DNA from 3 places in the Polaromonas sp. SP1 genome. Region 3 is predicted to be linked to each of the others. Evidence: predicted binding sites of a transcription regulator. Region 3 holds the regulator's gene; each other region holds the start of a gene.
The links. Region 3 encodes sigma-54, which starts transcription at its own class of promoters, with help from an activator protein. Its sites were predicted from a motif close to TGGCANGNAANCTGCTTT; they were not measured.
Positions count from the first base shown of each region.

Region 1: DT070_RS13705 (CmpA/NrtA family ABC transporter substrate-binding protein) is a predicted target of sigma-54. The motif match lies at 3,148-3,165, and genes of this name have one in related genera.
Region 2: DT070_RS07660 (pilin) is a predicted target of sigma-54. The motif match lies at 4,389-4,406, and genes of this name have one in related genera.

Region 1 covers NZ_CP031013.1:2,874,728-2,882,186, reverse strand. Annotated here, with positions in the region: gene DT070_RS13720 (Hsp20/alpha crystallin family protein) at 131-541, shown strand; gene tsaD (tRNA (adenosine(37)-N6)-threonylcarbamoyltransferase complex transferase subunit TsaD) at 642-1,685, opposite strand; gene DT070_RS13710 (nitrate regulatory protein) at 1,776-2,987, shown strand; gene DT070_RS13705 (CmpA/NrtA family ABC transporter substrate-binding protein) at 3,333-4,589, shown strand; gene ntrB (nitrate ABC transporter permease) at 4,615-5,577, shown strand; gene DT070_RS13695 (ABC transporter ATP-binding protein) at 5,686-6,498, shown strand; gene nirB (nitrite reductase large subunit NirB) at 6,547-7,459, shown strand, end outside.
Region 2 covers NZ_CP031013.1:1,599,873-1,607,331, forward strand. Annotated here, with positions in the region: gene DT070_RS07645 (CHASE2 domain-containing protein) at 1-1,064, shown strand, start outside; gene DT070_RS07650 (3',5'-cyclic-nucleotide phosphodiesterase) at 1,101-1,892, shown strand; gene DT070_RS07655 (GspE/PulE family protein) at 1,889-4,294, shown strand; gene DT070_RS07660 (pilin) at 4,443-4,919, shown strand; gene DT070_RS07665 (glycosyltransferase family 2 protein) at 5,015-6,202, shown strand; gene DT070_RS07670 (hypothetical protein) at 6,199-7,026, shown strand; gene DT070_RS07675 (hypothetical protein) at 7,194-7,459, shown strand, end outside.
Region 3 covers NZ_CP031013.1:1,747,866-1,755,324, forward strand. Annotated here, with positions in the region: gene argS (arginine--tRNA ligase) at 1-1,603, shown strand, start outside; gene DT070_RS08355 (SPOR domain-containing protein) at 1,657-2,286, shown strand; gene DT070_RS08360 (thiol:disulfide interchange protein DsbA/DsbL) at 2,390-3,049, shown strand; gene lptA (lipopolysaccharide transport periplasmic protein LptA) at 3,433-4,059, shown strand; gene lptB (LPS export ABC transporter ATP-binding protein) at 4,074-4,874, shown strand; gene DT070_RS08375 (RNA polymerase factor sigma-54) at 5,019-6,554, shown strand; gene DT070_RS08380 (class I SAM-dependent RNA methyltransferase) at 6,597-7,459, shown strand, end outside.

The sequences.
Region 1 (7,459 bases), 1.1 Mb from region 3:
CTCTTGCTTTCGCATGGGTAAACCTTGAATAAACCGCCCCTACACCTAACTGGTGTGCATGCGGCAATCACGGTGAGCGCCGCGCAGTGTAAGGGGAAAACGCCCCTTGTTAACCCATCAAGGAACAGCCATGTTTTACTCTCTCGCCCATCGCCCCGCCCGCGCCTTTCATCGTCACTACGCCCCTGTCGTGAGCAACGGCGCCCTGGAAAACTTCCTCAACGACACCTTCTCTTCGCTGTCTGACACCGGCGCCGTTACCACCGCCAAGGCCGCAAGCGTGGAAGACCAGGAAAAAGCCTACACCCTGCAACTCGACGTGCCCGGCCTGGCCCGCGAGCAACTGGACATCAGCATCGAAGGCGATGTGGTTCGCATTGCCAGCAAAGAAGAAGCAAGCCGCAAGGTCAAGGCCGCATGGCGCTTCCCGCTGGAAATCGACACCGCCAACAGCTCGGCCAAACTCGAGAACGGTGTGTTGACCTTGACGCTGGGCAAGAAGATCCCGGTCAGCAACGTGACGCGCCTCGACATTCAATAACCCATTGATCGATCGGGCCGTGAATCAGTTCCTGCCAGCATGAGCCGTGGAACCGGCTTTGCCGGGCCACAGGCGGGCGGCCCCCTCGGGGGGCAGGGAGCTACGCAGAGCGAGCGACCGTGGGGGCCAGTTCCCAGCGCGGCTTCACGTCAAACGTGTAGCCGCCTTTGAGCGTTTCAAGCCCCGCCTGCAGGCGCATGCCGGCCGCCAGCGCAATCATCGCGCCGTTGTCGGTGCACAAATGCAGTTCGGGGTAATGCACACGAATGCCGCGTTGTTTGCACACGGCGTTGAGCTGGCTGCGCAGCAGTGCATTGGCGCCCACGCCACCGGCCACCACCAGGCGTTTCAGCCCGGTTTGCGTCATGGCTGCCAATGATTTTTTCACCAGCACTTCCACAATCGCCGCTTGCGTAGACGCCGCCAAATCGGCCTTGCGGCTTTCCAGGTCAGGCCCCAGTTTTTTGGCCTGCGTCAGCACCGCAGTTTTCAGCCCGGCAAATGAAAAATCCAGGTCGCCGCTGTGCAGCAAGGGCCGCGGCAACTTGAAGGCCGCGCCGTCACCGCCTTGAGCCAGCTTCGACAAATGCGGCCCGCCGGGATAGGGCAAGCCCATCAGCTTGGCCGACTTGTCAAAGGCCTCACCGGCCGCGTCATCAATGGTTTCGCCCAGCAACTCGTAGCTGCCCACGCGGTCCACCCGCATCAGCTGGGTGTGGCCGCCGGACACCAGCAGCGCCACAAAAGGAAACTCCGGCGGGTCGGCGCTCAGGAAGGGCGACAGCAAATGCCCCTCGAGGTGATGCACGCCCATCGCCGGCTTGCCCAGCGCCGCCGCCAGCGAGCAGGCCACGCCCGCGCCCACCAGCAACGCGCCCGCCAGGCCGGGGCCGCGCGTGTACGCCACCACATCGACCAGTGCCAGGCTGCTGCCCGCCTCCGCCATCACCTGGTGCGTCAGGGGCAAGACGCGCCGGATATGGTCGCGGCTGGCCAGCTCAGGCACCACGCCGCCATACGCCTGGTGCATGTCGATCTGGCTGAACAGCGCGTGCGACAGCAGCCGCGGCACGCCGCTGCCGCCGGCATCCACCAGCGCCACGCCCGTTTCATCACAAGAAGACTCGATTCCCAATACCAGCATGCCGGCAAGTGTAAAGTGTCCCTCAGGGCCCAGCCCCTTGCAGGGTCTTGCGGCACGGATGTTGCTGCTCTTGCAAAAAACGCCCCCATGATGAAGTCCGGACTCAGTTTTCTTGTTGCTGCGCGCCAATGCGAAATCGGCGAACTCGAGCAGCTCGCGCTCACCAGCGAGCTGGTCAATGCCATTGGCCGCCTGATCCATGCACTGCAAAAGGAACGGGGCATTTCCAATGTATTTCTGGGCTCGCAGGGCACCCGCTTTGCCGACCAGCGCGCGCAGCAGGTTGCCGAGTGCGAGCGTGTCCAGCAGTTCGTGCGCACGCATTTCGACGCGCTGGACACCGACCCTTCCCGCGTGCGTAACGGCGCGCGCCTCTTCAGCCGCATCGCGTTTGTGCTGCACGCGCTGGATGCCCTGCCGGCGCTGCGCCAGCGCGTCAGCACCCAGGCAACCACGGCCGACGAGTCCACCACAAGCTTCTCGCGGCTGATTGCCGGCTTGCTGGTGGTTGTCTTCGAGGCGGCCGACAGCGCCACCGACCCCGAGATTTCCCGTGCGCTGGTGGCCATGTTCAACTTCATGCAGGGCAAGGAGTTTGCGGGACAGGAGCGTGCCTGCGGCGCCGCCACCTTCGCTTCGGGCCATACGGACGCCGCGCGCCAGCAGCAGTGGCAGCACCTGATTGAATCGCAGGAGCGCTGCTTCGAGGTGTTCACCGATTTTGCGGATCCGGCCGTGCTGAACGCCTGGATCGCCCTGCAGGCGGTTGAATCCATCGCTGAACTGGAGCGCCTGCGCCGCACAGGCTGCACCCCGAATGCCGGTGGCAGGCTGGACGCCAACCTGAGCCAGACCTGGTTTGACTGCTGCACGCAGCGCATCGACGCGATGAAAACCGTAGAAGACCTGCTCGCGGCCAACCTGCGCGGGCTGTGCGAACGCAAGATCGCCCAGGCACATGCCGAACTGCGCGACCAGAAAGCCATCCTGGATGAACTCTCGCGCCAGGCCGACACAGGCCCGCACGCCCCCGCGCACTACGGGCCCCAGCTGGAACGCTCCATCCTCGGCCTGGTGCAGGAGCAGGCCCATCGCCTGCAGGTCATGAGCGACGAACTTGAGACCGTACGGGCCGCACTCAACGAGCGCAAGGTGGTGGAACGCGCCAAAGGCCTGCTGATGGCCACCCGCAAGCTCAGCGAAGACGATGCCTACAAGATGCTGCGGCAAACCGCCATGAGCCAAAACCGCCGGCTGCTGGACGTGGCCGAATCCGTGCTGGCGATGGCCGACTACCTTTAACGCCGCCGCCAATCTCCTGCTGCACTGCACAAATGCCGTGCCTGAATCGCCGCCGCGCACCACCTTGGGTAGCGCCTGGCGACATCCCAAACCCCCCCGCTTTTTTCCCAAGCGCTTGTTTCCAAAAGGAAATTTCGCGCCGCCTTGCCAAGTCAACAGCTGGCACGTTTTCTGCTTGATTCACTGCCATGGCAGGACCAAAGACGGTCCCGCAGCAAGTCTTTCGAGGCTTGTCCAGGACAACGGCGTCCATCTCTTTACCCGCTTCGTGCAGGTGACCAGATGGACGCCGTTTTGTTTTTCAGCCAGGTTTTTCTTCTTCTTTTTTGCCTCCAGGAGTTCAACATGACGCAGCAGTCTTATGGCCCTCTCAAACCCGCCCGCCGCGACTTCATCAAAAAAGCCGGCGCCGCCGGCAGCGCTGCGCTGTTTACCGGCATGCTTCCGGGCGGCGCCTGGGCGGCAGGCTCGGACGCACCTGAAAAGAAAGAAGTCAAGATCGGCTTCATTCCCCTGACCGACTGCGCCTCAGTGGTGATGGCCTCGGTGCTGGGGATCGACCAGAAATACGGCGTCAAGATCATCCCCACCAAAGAAGCCAGCTGGGCCGGCGTGCGCGACAAGCTGGTCAACGGCGAGCTGGACTTCGCCCACGTGCTCTACGGCCTGATCTACGGCGTGCACATGGGCACCGCCGGCCCCAAGAAAGACATGGCCGTGCTGATGACCCTCAACAACAACGGCCAGGCCATCACGTTGTCCAAAAAACTCGCCGACAAGGGCGCCGTCGACGGCGCCGGACTTGCGAAACTGATGGCGAGCGACAAGCGCGAATACACCTTCGCACAGACCTTCCCCACCGGCACGCACGCGATGTGGCTGTACTACTGGCTGGCGGCCAACGGCATCAACCCGATGAAGGACGCCAAGGTCATTACCGTGCCGCCCCCGCAAATGGTGGCCAACATGCGCGTGGGCAACATGGACGGCTACTGCGTGGGTGAGCCCTGGGGCCACCGCGCCATCATCGACGGCATCGGCGTGACCGCCGTGACCACCCAGGACATCTGGAAGGATCACCCTGAAAAAGTGCTGGGCACCACTGCCGAGTTTGTACAGAAATACCCCAACACCGCGCGCGCCGTCACCGCCGCCATCATCGAGGCCGGCAAATGGATTGACGCCAGCCTCACCAATAAAAACAAGATGGCCGAGACCGTGGCCGACAAGAGCTACGTCAACACCAGCGTCGACGCCATCAACCAGCGCATCCTGGGCCGCTACCAGAACGGCATGGGCAAGACCTGGGACGACCCGAACTACATGAAGTTCTACAACGACGGCGCGGTGAGCTTCCCTTACCTGTCCGACGGCATGTGGTTCCTCACGCAGCACAAGCGCTGGGGCCTGATCAAGGAGCACCCGGACTACCTTGGCATCGCCAAAACGATCAACCAGATCGACATCTACAAAGAGGCCGCCACCGCCGCCAAAGCAAGTGTTCCGAAGGACGTGATGCGCACCAGCAAGCTGCTCGACGGCACGGTCTGGGACGGCAAGGACCCGAAAAAGTACGCGGACTCTTTCAAGATCCGCGCCTGAGCTGGATTACCCCAAGGAGAACACCATGGTCAGCGCCGTCTTCCACAGCCCGCTTGAAGCAGCCACACCCGCAGCCCGCAGCGGGGACAAACCCAGAGAGCCGGCTGCTACATATTTGATAGCGGCACCACAAGATAAAACGCGGGCTACAGCCCGAAATGACATGAAAACCAGCACGCCGGCCGTGGCCGCCAAACCCCCGCGAGACTTCTCCTATCTCTGGCTGGGCATCCTGCCTCCACTGCTCGGCCTGGGCTTGCTGGTGCTGGTCTGGGAGCTGGTCTTCATGGGAACGGCAGGCAGCATCCCTTCGCCCAAAGATACGTTTGCCCAGGCGGTGCAGATCTTCAGCGACCCGTTCTACAGCAAGGGCCCCAACGACCAGGGCGTCGGCTGGAACGTGCTGTCTTCGCTCAAACGCGTCGCCATGGGCTTCGGCATGGCGGCTGTCGTCGGCATCCCGGTCGGCTTCATGATCGGCCGCTTCAACTTTTTGAGCCGCATGTTCAACCCGCTGATCAGTCTCTTGCGCCCGGTCTCGCCGCTGGCCTGGCTGCCGATCGGGCTGCTGGTCTTCAAGGGCGCCAACCCGGCCGCCATCTGGACCATCTTCATCTGCTCGATCTGGCCCATGATCATCAACACCGCCGTCGGTGTGCAGCGCGTGCCGCAGGACTACATGAACGTGGCTCGCGTGCTCAACCTCAGCGAATGGAAGATCGTCACCAAGATCCTCTTCCCCGCCGTACTGCCCTACATGCTGACCGGCGTGCGCCTGGCCGTCGGCACCGCCTGGCTGGTCATCGTCGCAGCCGAGATGCTGACCGGCGGCGTCGGCATCGGCTTCTGGGTCTGGGACGAGTGGAACAACCTCAACGTCAAGAACATCATCATCGCGATCTTTGTGATCGGCATCGTCGGCCTGTTGCTGGAGTTCGCGCTCATCAAGCTGGCCACGGCCTTCACCTTCGAAGAAGTCAAAAACTAGAAATAACGTTCCCCCCGAAGCGCCTTCGGCGCCTCCCCCTCAGGGGGCACCACTTGCGGCCCGGCAAAGCCGGTTCCGCGGTGGTCCTCCTAAAAACCGGAGCACATCATGAGCGAATCTTTCAGCAGCAAGTACATCGAAATCCAGGGCGTCGAGCAAACCTTCAAAACGAAGAAGGGCCCGTTCTGCGCACTGCAAAACGTCAATCTCACGGTCGCCAAGGGCGAGTTCGTCGCGCTGATCGGCCACTCCGGCTGCGGCAAATCCACCCTGCTCAACCTGATCGCCGGCCTGACCACGCCCACCCAGGGCACCCTGCTGTGCGCCAACCGCGAGATCGCCGGCCCCGGCCCCGAGCGCGCCGTGGTGTTCCAGAACCACTCGCTGCTGCCCTGGCTGACCTGCTTTGAAAACGTCTACCTCGCGGTCGAGCGCGTGTTCTCGGCCACCGAAAACAAGGCGCAACTCAAAGCCCGCACCGATGCGGCGCTGGCCATGGTCGGGCTGACCCCTGCCGCGCAAAAGCGCCCGGGCGAGATTTCCGGCGGCATGAAGCAGCGCGTCGGCATTGCCCGCGCACTGTCGATGGAGCCCAAGGTCCTGCTGCTTGACGAACCCTTCGGCGCCCTGGACGCCCTGACCCGCGCCAAGCTGCAGGACGAGCTGCTGCAGATCGTCGCCACCACCCAAAGCACGGTGGTCATGGTGACCCACGACGTGGACGAAGCCGTGCTGCTGAGCGACCGAATCGTGATGATGACCAACGGGCCCGCGGCCACCATTGGCGAGGTGCTGGCCATTGACCTGCCCCGCCCCCGCAACCGCGTGGACCTGGCCGAAAGCACCCAGTACCTGCACTACCGCAAGGCCGTCATCGACTTTTTGTACACGCGCCAGGCCCACGTGGAAAAAGCCGCTTGAGGGCGGCTTGCAGGCCTGCAAACACACCGAGACAACCAAGGAACCACGATGGACATGCGTGTCAAAAAACCCAAACTGGTGATGGTGGGCAACGGCATGGCCGGCGTGCGCACGCTGGAAGAGCTGCTCAAGGTCTCGCCCGACCTGTACGACATCACGGTCTTCGGCGCCGAGCCCCACCCCAACTACAACCGCATCCTGCTGTCGCCCGTGCTGGCCGGCGAGCAGACACTGGACGAGATCGTGCTGAACTCCTGGGACTGGTACAAGGACAACCACATCACGCTGCATGCCGGCAAAAAAGTGGTTGAGATCGACCGCATCAAGCGTGTGGTGCGCGCCGACGATGGCACGGAAGAGGAATACGACCGCCTGCTGATGTGCACCGGCTCCAACCCCTTCATCCTGCCGGTGCCGGGCAAAGACCTGCAAGGCGTGATCGCCTACCGCGACATCGCCGACACCAACGCGATGATCGATGCCGCGACGAAATACAAAAAAGCCGTCGTCATCGGCGGCGGCCTGCTGGGCCTGGAAGCGGCCAACGGCCTCATGCTGCGCGGCATGGAAGTGACCGTGGTTCACGTGATGCCCTGGCTGATGGAGCGCCAGCTCGACGACGTGGCGGGCAAGCTGCTGCAAAAGTCGCTGGAAGACCGCGGCCTCAAATTCCTCATCGGCGCGCAGACGCAAGAACTGACCGGCAATGAAGAAGGCCGCGTGAAGTCCATCAAATTCAAGGACGGCAGCGAAGTGGCCACCGACCTCGTGGTCATGGCGGTCGGCATTCGCCCCAATACGCAGCTGGCCGAATCCATGCGCCTGCATTGCAACAAGGGCATCGTCGTCAACGACACCATGCAGACCGTGACCGACGCGCGCATCTATTCCGTCGGCGAATGCGCGGCGCACCGCGGTATTGCCTACGGCCTGGTCGCGCCGCTGTTCGAGCAGGCCAAAG
Region 2 (7,459 bases), 150 kb from region 3:
TGCCACTGCTTTCGGCTTCCCGGGCGGTTGTTGTCAGCCTTGCGGTGATTGGTGCGATAGCCGGGCTTAATTTCTGGTTGTATTCCGGCTATGGTCTGGTGCTGCCTTTGGCGAGCGCCCTGGTGATGGGGCTGACGGCATTTGCGCTGAACATGAGTTACGGGTACTTCGTGGAAAGCCGCTCCAAACGTGAGTTGGCCAATCTCTTCGGAACCTATGTACCGCCCGAACTGGTTGACGAGATGGTGAAAGACCCCGACAGCTACAGCATGAAGGCAACCACCAAAGAGTTGACCGTCATGTTCTGCGATATGCGCGGTTTCACCAAGATGTCGGAGACGATGGAGCCGACACAGCTGCAGGCACTGCTCAACAGCGTGTTCAGCCGCCTCACCGATCTGATACGTGGAAATCGCGGCACGATCGACAAATACATGGGCGACTGCGTCATGGCGTTTTGGGGGGCGCCGGTCGATACCTCCGACCATGCCGCACTGGCCGTAAAGACGGCTCTCGAGATGTCGAACGCTATTCGCAGAATCAACGAAGAGCACAAGGCCAAGGGTTTACCCGAGATCGGCATAGGGATCGGCCTGAACACCGGCACCATGTGCGTAGGGGACATGGGATCGGACATCCGGCGCAGTTATACGGTGATTGGGGATGCCGTGAACCTGGGTTCGCGCCTGGAGGGGCTGTCCAAAAGCTACGGAGTGGATATTGTGGTCAGCGAGTCCACCCGCAAATTGGCCAATGATTTTGCGTGGCAAGAACTGGACAAAGTCCGCGTGAAGGGCAAAGATCAGGCAGTAGCCATTTTTTGGCCGCTGGCGCCGGCGGACCGAATCGACAAAGACAATGTCTCCGAGCTGAAAACCTGGGGCGTGGCGCTGAAAGCCTACCGCGCCCAGGACTGGGACCAGTGCGACGTGCAATTGCTCAATTTGCAGCGACTAAATGGCAAAAAGTTCCTTTACCGGCTGTATGCGGAACGTGTAGCCTCCATGAGGTTGTTGCCGTTTGATCCGGAGTGGGATGGTGCAACCAATTTTGAGACCAAATAATACAAAGACCCAACTCAAGGCCAACCGGAAAACCTCATGAAAGTACGTGTACTAGGCTGCTCGGGAGCCATCGCCAAGGACTGCCGGACCACGTCTTTTTTACTGGACCATGACCTGCTGGTTGACGCTGGAACGGGCGTCGGCGATCTCACGCTGGATGAAATGGCGGGTGTTGATCATGTGCTGTTGACGCATTCGCATCTGGACCATGTGGCGGCCCTTCCCCTGATGGTGGATGCAATTGCCGCGCGGCGGACTTCCCCGATTCAAATACATGCCTTGCAAGGCACGATCGATGCGCTGAAGGCGCACATCTTCAACAATACCATCTGGCCTGACTTTTCGAGAATCCCTACCCCGGCGGCGCCGTTTATCAGTTTTCATCCACTTGAGGTGGGACAAAAACTGTTACTGGCCGGTAAGCATGTCGAGGTGCTGCCTGCAGTTCATACTGTCCCGGCTGCGGGCTACGCCGTAGCCACCGGTAAAGGGTGCTGGGTATTCACCGGCGATACCGAACAAAATCCCGCGTTGTGGGCTCGCATCAACCAGATGAATGTTGCCATGCTGGTGATTGAAACCGCATTCAGCAACCGTGAGCGCGACCTCGCCAAACGCAGCTTGCACCTTTCGCCCCATGCACTCGCCAATGAACTTGATTGCATTGAGCGAGGAAAAAATTACCCCATCTACATCACCCATACCAAGCCTGCCGAAACCGACCTGATCATGGCCGAGATACAGCGGTTTGACCAAACGCGTCCGTTTGGTCCTAACGTGACGCATGACATTCGATGGCTAAGGGCTGGCCAGGAGTTTGAACTATGAGCGCCGTACTGCAACGAGATCCTGAGGACGAGTTTTTTGACTCGCAAATGCTCCCTCCTCAAGAACGAGGCGTCACATTTGAAGCTTTGTATTTCCGGCAGCTGCAGCTGGTCACCAACCGGATTCACGAAACCGAAAATATTGACCAGATCATGCTGGAGGCGAGCCAGGATATCTGCAAGCTCTTCAATGCGGACAGGTTGACTTTGTACGCTGTTAATGAGGATCGCAGCTCCATCATCTCTAAAGTAAAGACCGGCCTCAATACAAGCCGCGACTTGAAACTTCCTATCAGCGCGCAAAGCATCGCCGGGTATGTGGCAATGGCGCGCCAAATGGTCAACATTGCGGATGTCTACGACGTTGACGCCCTGAAGAAAATTCATCCGGCCCTGAGCTTTCTCCAGGAAGTCGACAAGCGGTCAGGGTATAGAACCAAGCAGATGCTGGTTGCGCCTGTGATGGACGGAGACACCTTGTATGGGGTCCTGCAGGTTATTAATAACCGCAGTGACCAACCTTTCGGGAAGCTGGAAGAGGACGGCGCACGCCAACTCTGCAAGACGCTTGGCATTGCCATACGTCAGCGCATGCAGAAAACGGATGACGTCCAGCGCCGCAAGGCCACCAAATATGACGGGCTTGTGGCCGAAGGCGTGCTGTCGCAGGATGAGCTTCAGCAGTGCATCCAGCAAGCCCGGGAAGAGGGCAAGTCTGTCGAACATATTTTGATGGGCAGCTTTCACATTCGCCCGGCCCAGATTGGTCAATCGCTGGCCAAGTTCTTCGGTGTGGGATATGAGGCATTCAATTCCGGGCGGATTCGCTCGGAAATGCTGCATGGCCCGCTCAAACGGGACTTCATTGAACAGCAGGGCTGGATGCCGTTGGAGGATGGCCCGGAAGGGCTCGTGATCATGTGCGTGGATCCTGAGGCCGTTCGGGGCGCCCGGGTTGTTCCGCAGGTTTTCCCTCGCATCACGAAGTTCGCCTACCGCGTCACCACACAGACCGAATTTGAAGAGACGCTCGGTCAACTGTTCGGAGCCGGCGCCGACAGCAGTTCTATCGATCAGCTGCTGGCGGACATGGATTCTCCGCTTGAAGGCGACGCCATTGACGACTCTTCGCTGGAGTCCGCAGCCGCAGACAATGAGCTGGTCAAGTTTGTCAACAAAGTCATCATTGACGCTTACAACCAGAAAGTGTCCGACATCCACATCGAGCCCATGCCCGGCAAGGCCAAGACGGGCATCCGGTTTCGTATTGACGGAACCCTGCAGCCCTATATTGAAGTGCCGGCGCAGTTTCGGCAGGCCATGGTCACCCGGCTCAAAATCATGTGCGATCTGGATATTTCCGAGAAACGCAAACCGCAAGACGGAAAAATCAAATTCAAGAAATACGGCCCGCTTGATATCGAACTTCGTGTGGCCACGATCCCCTCTGCCGGCGGCGTGGAAGATGTGGTCATGCGGATTCTGGCTGCGGGTGAACCTATTCCGCTTGAAAAACTCGGGCTCACAGCGCACAACAAGGAGCGGTTGGAGAAAACCGTCTCCAAGCCTTATGGCCTCTTTTATGTATGCGGCCCGACGGGCTCAGGCAAAACCACGACGCTGCATTCGATCCTGAAATTCCTCAACACGCCGGATACCAAGATATGGACGGCTGAGGATCCGGTGGAAATCACGCAAAAAGGCTTGCGCCAGGTCCAGATCAACCGCAAAGCCGGGATCGACTTCGCGTTGGTCATGCGGGCCTTCCTGCGCGCCGACCCGGACATCATCATGGTCGGCGAATCGCGCGACAAGGAAACCGTGGCCATGGGCGTTGAGGCTTCGCTGACGGGTCACATGGTGTTTTCAACCCTGCACACCAACTCCGCGCCTGAATCTATCACCCGGCTGTTGGATATGGGCATGGACCCCTTTAATTTCGCTGATGCACTCTTGGGTATTTTGGCGCAGCGCCTGGCCAAAAAATTGTGCGACTGCAAAGAGGCTTATCACCCGAACTCTCAGGAAACCAAGGATTTCATCCGGGAGTACGCCGAAGAACTGCGTCATACCGAAGCCTGGAAGGCTGACGCAGGCGGGGAGTCGCAAAAACTCCTTGACGACTGGATGGAGCGCTATGGGAAAGACGGAAAACTAACCCTTTACAGGGCCGTCGGCTGCGATAAATGCGGCAAAACCGGCTACAAAGGCCGGGTGGGCCTTCACGAGCTCATGATTGCTGACGACGCTGCGAAAAAGTTAATTCAGGAGCGGGCTCGCGTTGCGGAACTGTTTGCCAGCGCGGTCGGCAGCGGCATGCGGACGCTGAAGATGGATGGCATGGAAAAAGTATTGATGGGTATGACCGATCTGAAGATGGTCCGCTCGGTGTGCATCAAGTGACAAAAATGTCGATCAATTTGAAGGCGTAGGCAAAAAAAGTAAGGTCCGCCCCGTTTTTGGACTTAGAACTCGTGAAAAAGCAGGTGAAATCAGATGGCATGGAATCTGCTGAGTATCTGGGCAATTTTCTTTAACCAAGGAGTTTTTAATGAAGCGTACTTTGCAAAAGGGTTTTACCCTCATCGAATTGATGATCGTTGTGGCGATTATTGGTATTTTGGCTGCAGTGGCTCTGCCTGCTTATCAGGACTACACCATTCGTGCCAAGAACTCTGAAGTGATTTTGGCTGCTTCTGGCTGCCGCACTTCGATCACGGAAGTGATCCAGTCCTCCTCCACGTTGCCTACTGCCGGCAACTGGGGCTGTGAAACTGCGAGTGCCACATCTCAGTATGTTGCGTCTATTGAGACGACTGATGCTGGACTGATCACGGTGACCAGCCAAAACATTAAAAACGATACGGCCAACGCTGTCGGTGGCAAGGTGACCTTGAAGCCGGTGGCTGATGCTGCTGGTGCCGCTGTGGCACCTGGCGGGACGGTCTATAAGTGGATTTGCGGTCTTCCTGCTGATGGCACGACCATCGCCGCAAAATTCTTGCCAGGTTCTTGCCGCGGTACCTGATTTATTTGGCTGATTTCACGGCTATCAAAAGAGCGGCTTTGCCGCTCTTTTTTTTGAAATGTTCGTTTTTGCATGGATAGGGTGGCTTTGACGCAATGACAACTACGGAATCTCAGTTTGAGTTAACGGTGCTCATGCCCTGTTTGAATGAAGCGCAGACTTTAATGCGCTGTATTCGGAGCGCGCAGCGTTATCTTGCCGATGCCGGAGTGCATGGCGAAATCTTGATTGCGGACAATGGCTCAAGCGACGGCTCCCAGCAAATTGCTATGGACGCTGGTGCCCGGGTAATACATGTGGCTCAGCCGGGTTATGGTGCCGCTCTCATTGCCGGCATCTGCAGTGCGCAGGGTCGCTATGTAGTCATGGGAGATTCGGATGACAGCTACGATTTTTCCGATCTTTCGGGCTTTCTTGAGCAATTGCGGGCCGGTGCAGACCTTGTGATGGGGAATCGTTTTCGTGGCGGTATTCTCCCTGGGGCCATGCCATTTCTCCATCGCTATCTGGGTAATCCGGTGCTCAGCTTTGTCGGGAGACTCTTTTTTCGCGCCAAGATCGGCGACTTCCATTGCGGTCTGCGCGGACTTTCGCGGCAGGCAATTCTGCGTTTAGGGTTGGTTGCGCCCGGCATGGAGTTCGCCAGCGAAATGGTTGCCAAGGCTGCTCTGGCTGGTCTACGTATTACTGAGGTCCCCACCACCTTGCGGCCTGACGGGCGTGGTCGCCCACCTCATCTGCGTACTTGGCGTGATGGATGGCGTCATCTGCGGTTTCTGCTGTTATTTTGCCCGCGTTGGCTATTCCTTTATCCGGGCTTGGCATTGTTAGTGGTCGGTCTGCTTGGTTTTGCTGTGCTGTTGCATGGGCCATTGGACTTGGTTACAGTTGGGCTGGATATCCACTCTCTCCTGTATATGGCTGCGGCGACCGTGCTGGGCGCGCAAATGGTTCAGCTGGCTGTATTGACCAAATGGATGGGCGTTCTGTCCGGGGTGGTGCCGCCCCAGCGCTGGTTGTTGCGTTGGGCGCCCTACCTCAAACTCGAAACAGGCTTGGTCCTGGGCGTGGGTTTGGGTGCCTTGGGTTTGGCTTGGTCGGTGGAATTGGTGCTGGACTGGCGGGACGCTGGCTTCGGAGCCATGGACCCATCTCGCACCATGCGTGGCGCCATTCCGGCCGTCACCTTAATGATACTTGGCGTGCAAGCGGCAACTGCGGCGCTGTTTGCTGGAGCCCTGCACTTTTGCTGGTTGTCGCCCAATCGGCAGGTTCGCCCGTGACGCTACTGGAACGCGAGCTGCCCCTTCCGCTACTGCGCTGGGAATTACCCGCAGTATGCCTACTGACATGGATTGTTTTCATTTCGATCCCCTTGGGGCAGGAGGCGATAGGCCTGAGTTGGGATGCACTGAATCATCATATCTATCTAGGATGGATCGCCGAAACCCCACGATTTGATCAAGATTTCTTGGCCGCTGCTTATCAGTCCTATCAGTTCCCTTACTTGTATTGGCCGGTGTACAAGATGGCGGTAAGCGGGTGGTCCGGCGTCTCAGCCGGGGTTACTTTGGCCACATTGCACCTGATCATCGTGCCTCCGATCTGGATGTTGGCGCGGACGTGCATGCAAGGACAAACCGTATTTGACGTTGGGATGCGTTGGCTGGCAGTGGGTATGGCGCTCACAACAGGCGTGGTATTCCCTCAGTTCACCTCAACCTCAAACGATCTCATGGCTGCGGCACCGCTGGTATGGGCGATAGCTCTCGCGCTTGAGCCTTTGGCTCTCCGGGTTAGCCGGTTGAGTCCCAAGTGGATCGTAGTCTTATCTGGGTGTTGTGCTGGCGCTGCTGTGGCTTGTAAGCTCAGCAATGGGCCGCTGGCATTGGTGGTCATGCCTGTGTTGTGGCTATTGGCTGCTGGTGGTGGAGCAAGAACACGGCTTATCCATGCGATGCTTGGTGGGACGGCAACGCTGGTGGGGTTCGTGCTGGTGTATGGGTATTGGGGGGCGCAACTCTGGGCCCACTTTGGCAATCCAATCTATCCTTTCTACGACCCCTTGTTCGCGTCGTTGCGTGCGATGACCGGGTGGGCGCCATGATTCGGTTTGAGCCTGACACATGGCGCGATGCCCTGCTTCGACCGATCGCAATGGCCGCACCTGATGGGGGCGTTTACATTGAGGTAATCGCGCCAGATTTTCGGTTTGCTTTCGTGCTCCTCCTGGTCGGACTACTGGCACTTCTCTGGGTTTTGCGAAGACGCAGTATGTCCAGCATCAAGCCTGCAACCGTCCTGTTCGCGGGTGTGGCGATAGCCTTTGCTCCATGGTTGATGACCAGCGGGAATGGACGGTATTTCGTCGCATTTATCTTGGTCGTGGGGCCTTTATGCCTCGGTTTGGTTTATCTGCTGCCCATGACACGCGGTTTTCGCCTTACATTGGCTGCGTGCTTGTTTGCGGTGCAATCCTTTGCGGTATACGAAAGCGACCCGCTGAAATCTTGGGGGATGATTCCATGGCGTGAGGCTCC
Region 3 (7,459 bases):
GTTCGAATCCCCCAAAGTGGCGGCCCATGGCGATTTCGCCTGTACGGCCGCCATGCAGCTGGCCAAGCCGCTCAAGCTCAACCCGCGCCAGGTGGCCGAAAGCCTGCGCGAAAACCTGCTCAAAAAGCCCGCTTTTGAACGCTGGGTTGCCGCCATCGAGATCGCCGGCCCCGGTTTCATCAACATCCGCCTCAAACCCGCTGCCAAGCAGGAAACCGTGCGCGAGGTGCTGGCCGCCGGCGCGCAGTTCGGCGTGCAGCCGGCCGATCCGGCGCGCAAGATGATCGTGGAGTTCGTCTCGGCCAACCCGACGGGCCCGCTGCATGTGGGCCACGGCCGCCAGGCCGCGCTGGGCGACGCGATCTGCAACCTGTTTGCCACGCAGGGCGCAAAAGTCTGGCGCGAGTTCTATTACAACGACGCCGGCGTGCAGATCCAGACGCTGGCTACCAGCACGCAGGCGCGCGCCAAAGGCATCAAGCCCGGCGACGCCGGCTGGCCCGAATCGGCCTACAACGGCGACTACATCGCCGACATCGCGGCCGACTTCCTGGCCAAAAAGACCGTCAAGTCGGACGACCGCGAATACACCGCCTCGGGCGACGTGGAAGACATCGACTCGATCCGCCAGTTCGCCGTCGCCTACCTGCGCCACGAGCAGGACCTGGACCTCAAGGCCTTCTCCGTCAAGTTCGACAACTACTACCTCGAGTCCAGCCTGTACAGCTCGGGCCGTGTCGACGCCACTGTGGCCAGATTGAAAGACGCCGGCAAGACCTACGAGCAGGATGGCGCGCTGTGGCTGAAGTCAACCGACTACGGCGACGACAAAGACCGCGTGATGAAAAAGAGCGACGGCACGTACACCTACTTTGTGCCTGACGTGGCCTACCACCTGGCCAAATGGGAGCGCGGCTTCGGCAAGGCCATCAACATCCAGGGCATGGACCACCACGGCACCATCGCCCGCGTGCGCGCCGGGCTGCAGGCCGCCGGCGAAGGCATTCCCCAAGGCTACCCCGACTACGTGCTGCACACCATGGTGCGTGTGGTGCGCAACGGCGAAGAGGTCAAGATCTCCAAGCGCGCCGGCAGCTACGTCACCCTGCGCGACCTGATCGAATGGACCAGCGCCGACGCCGTGCGCTTCTTTTTGCTCAGCCGCAAGCCCGACACCGAATACATCTTCGACATCGACCTGGCGCTGGCCAAGAACAACGAAAACCCGGTGTACTACGTGCAGTACGCGCACGCGCGCATCTGCTCCATCCTCACCACCTGGGCCGGCCAGGGCGGCGATGAGGCCAGCCTGAAGTCGGTCGACCTGTCGGCGCTGGACAGCCCGCAGGCCCAGGCGCTGATGCTGCTGCTGGCCAAGTACCCCGACATGCTGACCAACGCGGCTGACGGATTTGCACCACACGACGTGGCTTTTTACCTGCGTGAGCTGGCGGCGAGCTATCACAGCTATTACGATGCCGAGCGCATCCTGGTGGATGACGAAGCCGTCAAACTGGCGCGACTGGCGCTGGTCGCTGCGACCGCACAGGTGCTGCACAATGGCCTGGCGGTGCTGGGCGTGAGCGCTCCGCGCAAGATGTAACACCGGTGAAAAGCATGCGATTTTCAGGACAAGGCAATGAACGTGGGCAAGGTATGAATACACAACGAGGCGGAACCCTGCTGGGTTTGATTATTGGCGCCCTGATCGGCCTGGGGGCCGCGCTGGCCGTGGCGGTCTACATCACCAAGGTGCCGGTTCCCTTCATGAACAAGAGCCAGGCGCGCAACCCCGACAGCGACGCCGTCGAGGCCAAGAAAAACAAGGACTGGAACCCGAACGCGCCGCTGGCCGGCAAGAACCAGCCCAAGCCGCCGCCTGCGCCCGCCGCTGAAACACCCGGCGCGCCGGTGCCCGACCCGGCCGTCGCCGCCGTGCCGAAGGCAGCCGCCTCGGCTGCCGCCAAAGCCACCAAGCCTGCGGCCGACCCGCTGGGCGACCTGGCCAAGGCCAAGGTCGAAGGCCTGTCGTCCGGCCCCGGCGTCGACCCTTTCAGCTATTTCATCCAGGCCGGCGCTTTCCGCACGCCCGAAGACGCCGAGCAGCAGCGCGCCAGGCTGTCGCTGCTGGGCATGCAGGCCAAGGTCACTGAGCGCGAGCAGGCGGGCCGCACCGTGTACCGCGTGCGCCTGGGGCCTTTCGACAAGAAAGAAGACGCCGACAAAGTCAAGGAGCGGCTGGACAACAATTCGATTGAAACCGCGCTGGTGCGGGTGCAGCGCTGAACTTTTCGCGGGGCAGGCATACAAACCCTTGTCACCTGGCCGTCCAGGGCGCAATCCCGCAGCCGGCCACAACCTTTTTTTGCCATTCCAGGAGAAGAATTTGATGCAACGTCGTGAGTTTTCGCTTTCAGCTGCTGCGGCAGCCGCCGCCACCCTGGGCGCAGCCGCCCTGCCCGGCATGGCGCAAGCCCAGGCCAGGGCCTTCAAGGAAGGTTCCGACTACCTGGCGCTGGACAAGCCGGCCCCGACCGAAGCCCCCGCGGGCCAGGTGGAAGTGGTGGAATTCTTCTGGTACAGCTGCCCGCACTGCTACGCCTTTGAGCCCCTGCTCGAGGCCTGGATCAAACAGGTGCCCAAGGACGTGTATGTCCGGCGCGTCCCGGTGTCCTTCCGTCCCGACTTCGAGCCGCAGCAGCGCCTGTATTACGTGCTGGAAGCCATGGGCAAGGTTGAAGAGCTGCATAAAAAGGTGTTCAACGCCATCCACCAGGACAAGCAGCCGCTCAACACCGCCGACATGGTGGCGGCCTGGGCCGAAAAGCAGGGCCTGGACAAGGCCAAGTTTGTCGAGATGTACAACTCTTTTACGGTCACCACCAAGGCCCGCAAGGCCACGCAGCTGCAGGATCAGTACAAGGTCGACGGCGTGCCGGCCCTGGGCATTGCCGGTCGCTATTACACCTCCGGCACGCTGGCCCAGAACATGCCCCGCGCGCTGCAGATCACGGACTCGCTGATCGCGCAGTCCCGCGGTAAAAAGTAACACCCCCGTCCAGGCTCACTGCGTGTAGCCCGTTCCCCCCTCAAGGGGGCGGTGAGTCGGGCACACCCCTATCGGGCTCACTGCGTGTAGCCCTTTTCCCCTGCAGGGGACGGCGCCCGCGGCCCGGCAAAGCCGGTTCCGCGGCTGCCCACTGGTGAAATACCCCCACCGGTATTGCCCAAAGAATTCTTCAAGCCAGCATGAGCCCCGGAACCGGCTTCGCCGGGCCGTAGGGCGGGCTGCCCCCTCGGGGGGCAGCGACCCACACGAAGTGGGGGAGCGTGGGGGCCATTTTTATGCCCCTAATAATTCACTGTGCAAGCCATTCCCACAGCTTGCATGGCTACAATGGCCGGACACCCACGCAGCAAGATTCGTGCCTTATGAAATATCCCCTTTTTTCCCTCATCCTGCCGGCCGTTCTGGCGCTGGGGGCGGCGTTTCCGGCCTGGGCTGAAAAAGCCGACCGCGACAAGCCCATGAATGCCGAGGCGGATGCCCTGCGGTATGACGACCTGAAGCAAACCAGCGTTTTCACCGGCAATGTGGTGATCACCAAGGGCACGACCATCGTGCGCGGCGAGCGGGTCGACGTGAGCCAGGACCCCGAGGGCTACCAGCAGGCCGTGTCCATCGCGGCGCCGGGCAAGCTGGCCTTCTACCGTAAAAAGCGCGACGGCGTGGACGAGTACATCGAGGGCGAGGCCGAGCGGATCGAATACGACAGCAAGGCCGACCTCGTCAAATTCATCAAGCGTGCCGTGGTGCGCCGCTACAACGGCGCCACCCTGGTCGACGAAACCACAGGCGCCGTGATCGTTTACGACAACAACACCGACGTCTTCACGGTGGAGGGCGGCACGCAAAACAAAACCGCCGCCAACCCGAGCGGACGGATTCGCGCCATGCTGTCGCCCCGCGCCGCCGCGTCGGCGCCGGCCGCTGCAAAGCCATCCGGCCCGGCCGTCACCCTGCGCCCCAGCACCACGCTGGGCAGCGAAAAGAACTAGAAAGACCTGCACAGATGGATGTGGTGACTGATATTTCGGCGGCCCCCCGCGCTCACGGCGCTTCCGCCCCCACCCCCAGCCGCCTCGTGGCGCAAGGGCTGCAAAAATCGTACGGCAGCCGCAAGGTGGTGCAAGACGTGTCGCTGGCCGTGCAAAAAGGCGAAGTGGTCGGCCTGCTCGGGCCCAACGGTGCGGGCAAGACGACTTCTTTCTACATGATCGTGGGCCTGGTGCGCGCCGATGCGGGCGAAATCTCCATCGACGGCCAATCGGTCGAGCACATGCCGATTCACCTGCGCGCCCGCCTGGGCCTGAGCTACCTGCCGCAAGAGGCCTCGATTTTCCGCAAGCTCACGGTCGAAGAAAACGTGCGCGCCGTGCTGGAGCTGCAGCTGGGCGCCAACGGCAAGCCGCTGGGCCGCGCCGACATCGAGTCGCGCCTGGACGCGCTGCTGCAGGACTTGCGCGTGGACCACCTGCGCAACTCACCCGCGCCGGCGCTGTCGGGCGGCGAGCGCCGCCGCGTCGAGATCGCACGCGCGCTGGCGACCCAGCCGCGTTTTATTTTGCTCGACGAGCCCTTTGCCGGTATTGACCCGATCGCCGTCATCGAGATCCAGCGCATCATCGGTTTCCTCAAGTCGCGCGGCATCGGCGTGCTGATCACCGACCACAACGTGCGCGAGACGCTGGGCATTTGCGACCACGCCTACATCATCAGCGACGGCCATGTGCTGGCGCAAGGCACACCGTCCGAGATCGTGAACAACGCCGATGTGCGCCGTGTCTATCTTGGCGAACACTTCAAGATGTGAACATGGTTCCCCCCTGTTGTCGCTCACTTCGTGTAGCTCCCTCTCCCCCTCCGGGGACGGTGCCTGCGGCCTGGCGGAGCCAGTTCCGCGGCGCCTGCTGGCTGAAGACATGTCACCTCAACCTTCCGTGTATTTGAAAGTCCCGTGAAACAAGGCCTCTCGCTTCGCGTCTCGCAGCATCTTGCGCTGACGCCCCAGCTGCAGCAGTCGATCCGGCTGTTGCAGTTGTCGACGCTTGAGCTGAGCCAGGAGGTCGAGCAGATGCTTGACGAGAACCCTTTCCTGGAAGTGGCGGAAGAGACGGCGGTGCGGGAGGAGTTCGGGCTGGAGCATGTCGACACGCCGGTCAGCCAGGACAGTCGGGAGTTTGAATCTGCTACCAATTCGATAGCTGCAGGCCAAGACGACACGGGGGCTGCAGGCCAAAATGATGCTGAAATCAGTGCAGAGCCCAAGCTCGAGGAAAGCTGGGAAGGCGACGGCACGGTAGAGACCGCGCCTGACGACAGCGAGTGGGGCAGCGACGCGCCGGCGCGCAAGAACAACAACGAGGAAAGCGACGCCGAGGCCTCCGACCTCACGGGCGCCCACGAGTCGCTGCAAGACCACCTGCACCGCCAGTCGCTCGGCCTGCGCCTGTCCGAAGAAGACCGCGCCGCGCTGCACTTCCTCATTGAATCGCTGAACGACGACGGCTACCTTGAAGACAGCCTGGCATCGCTGGCCGCCGGCCTGGCCGGCAACGACCTGGAGCAAAGCGAAGAGCTCGAGCAGCGCTTTGCCATGGCGCTCAAGCTCCTGCACCACATGGAGCCCGCCGGCGTCGGCGCGCGCAACCTGGCCGAATGCCTGGGCCTGCAATTGCTCGACTGCAAGGACTGCGAAGAAACCCGCGCCGCCATCGCCATGTGCAAGCAGCCCATGGAGCTGCTGGCCAAACGCGACGTGAAGCGCCTGTCGCACCTGTGCGGCTTCACCGAGGCTGCGATCAAGGGCGGCATTGCCGTGATCGGCCGGCTCGACCCCAAGCCCGGCCGCCGCTTCGTGAATGTGGAGCGCAACCTGATCGTGCCCGACGTCATCGTCATCAAGTCGGGCCGGGGCTTCAAGGTCTCGCTCAACGGCGATGTGATGCCGCGCCTGCGTGTGCACGATATTTACGCCAACGCCCTCAAGCAGCACAAGGGCCAGGGCGGCGCGGCGCTGCAGCAGCGCCTGCAGGAAGCCCGCTGGTTCATCAAGAACATCCAGCAGCGTTTTGACACCATCCTGCGTGTGAGCAGCGCGATTGTCGAGCGGCAGAAAAACTTCTTCACGCACGGCGAGCTTGCCATGCGCCCGCTGGTGCTGCGTGAAATCGCCGACGAACTGGGCCTGCATGAGTCGACCATCTCGCGCGTGACCACCGCCAAGTACATGGGCACGCCTTTCGGCACCTTCGAGCTCAAATACTTCTTCGGCTCCGCACTCGGCACCGAAACCGGCGGCAACGCCTCCAGCACGGCGGTGCGCGCACTGATCAAGCAGTTCGTCTCGTCTGAAAGCCTGAAGAAGCCGCTCAGCGACAACCAGATCTCCGAAATGCTGAAAGAGCAGGGCATTGAATGCGCGCGCCGCACAGTAGCTAAATATCGTGAGGCGCTTCGCATCGCGCCCGCCAACCTGCGTAAATCTCTCTAGGCGCCCGGTCAGGCCGCACTGCCCCGCCTTTCAAAGCCAGTCATGAATCAACTCCAACTCTTTTTACCGTGCGCCGCCGGCGTTGAGACCCTGCTCGCGACCGAAGTACAACGCGTCACCGGCATCCAGGGCAAAGCCTGGCGCGCCGGCGTGCAGCTGCAGGCCTCGTGGCGCGATGCGCTGCAGCTCAACCTGCACAGCCGCCTCGCGCAGCGCGTGCTGATCGAGCTGCAGCACAACCAGTACCGCAGCGAGCAGGACCTCTACAACGCCGCTGCCAACGTGGCCTGGGAAATCTGGTTCACGCCCAAACAGACTTTCAAGGTGGAGATCACGGCCCAGCACAGCCCGCTGCAAAGCCTGAACTTCGCCGCGCTGAAGATCAAGGATGCGATCGCCGACCGCTTTCGCGCCAAGTTCGACGATGTGCGGCCCAGTGTCGACACACGCTGGCCCGACGTGCGCATCTATGTGCACCTGACGACCGACACCGTCACCATCTACATCGACACCTCGGGCGAGCCGCTCTTCAAGCGCGGCTGGCGTGAAGACAAGGGCGATGCGCCACTGAAAGAAACGCTGGCCGCGGCCATGATTGCCGCCAGCGGCTGGGACCAGCTCTGCAAAGACGGCGTGCCGCTGTACGACCCGTGCTGCGGCTCCGGCACCATCGCGATTGAAGCCGCGCAGATTGCCTGCAACATCGCGCCCGGCATCAACCGCCGCTTTGCCTTCCAGAAGTATTTGCCCTTCCAGGGCCATGTGTGGGACGGCCTGCTCGACCAGGCCGAAGCCGCCATCACCGAGCCCACCGCGCCGGTCTTCGGCAGCGATGTGTCCTTCCGCATGGTCGACTTTGCCGAGCGCAATGCCGAGCGCGCCGGCGTGGCCAATGCGGTGGAGTT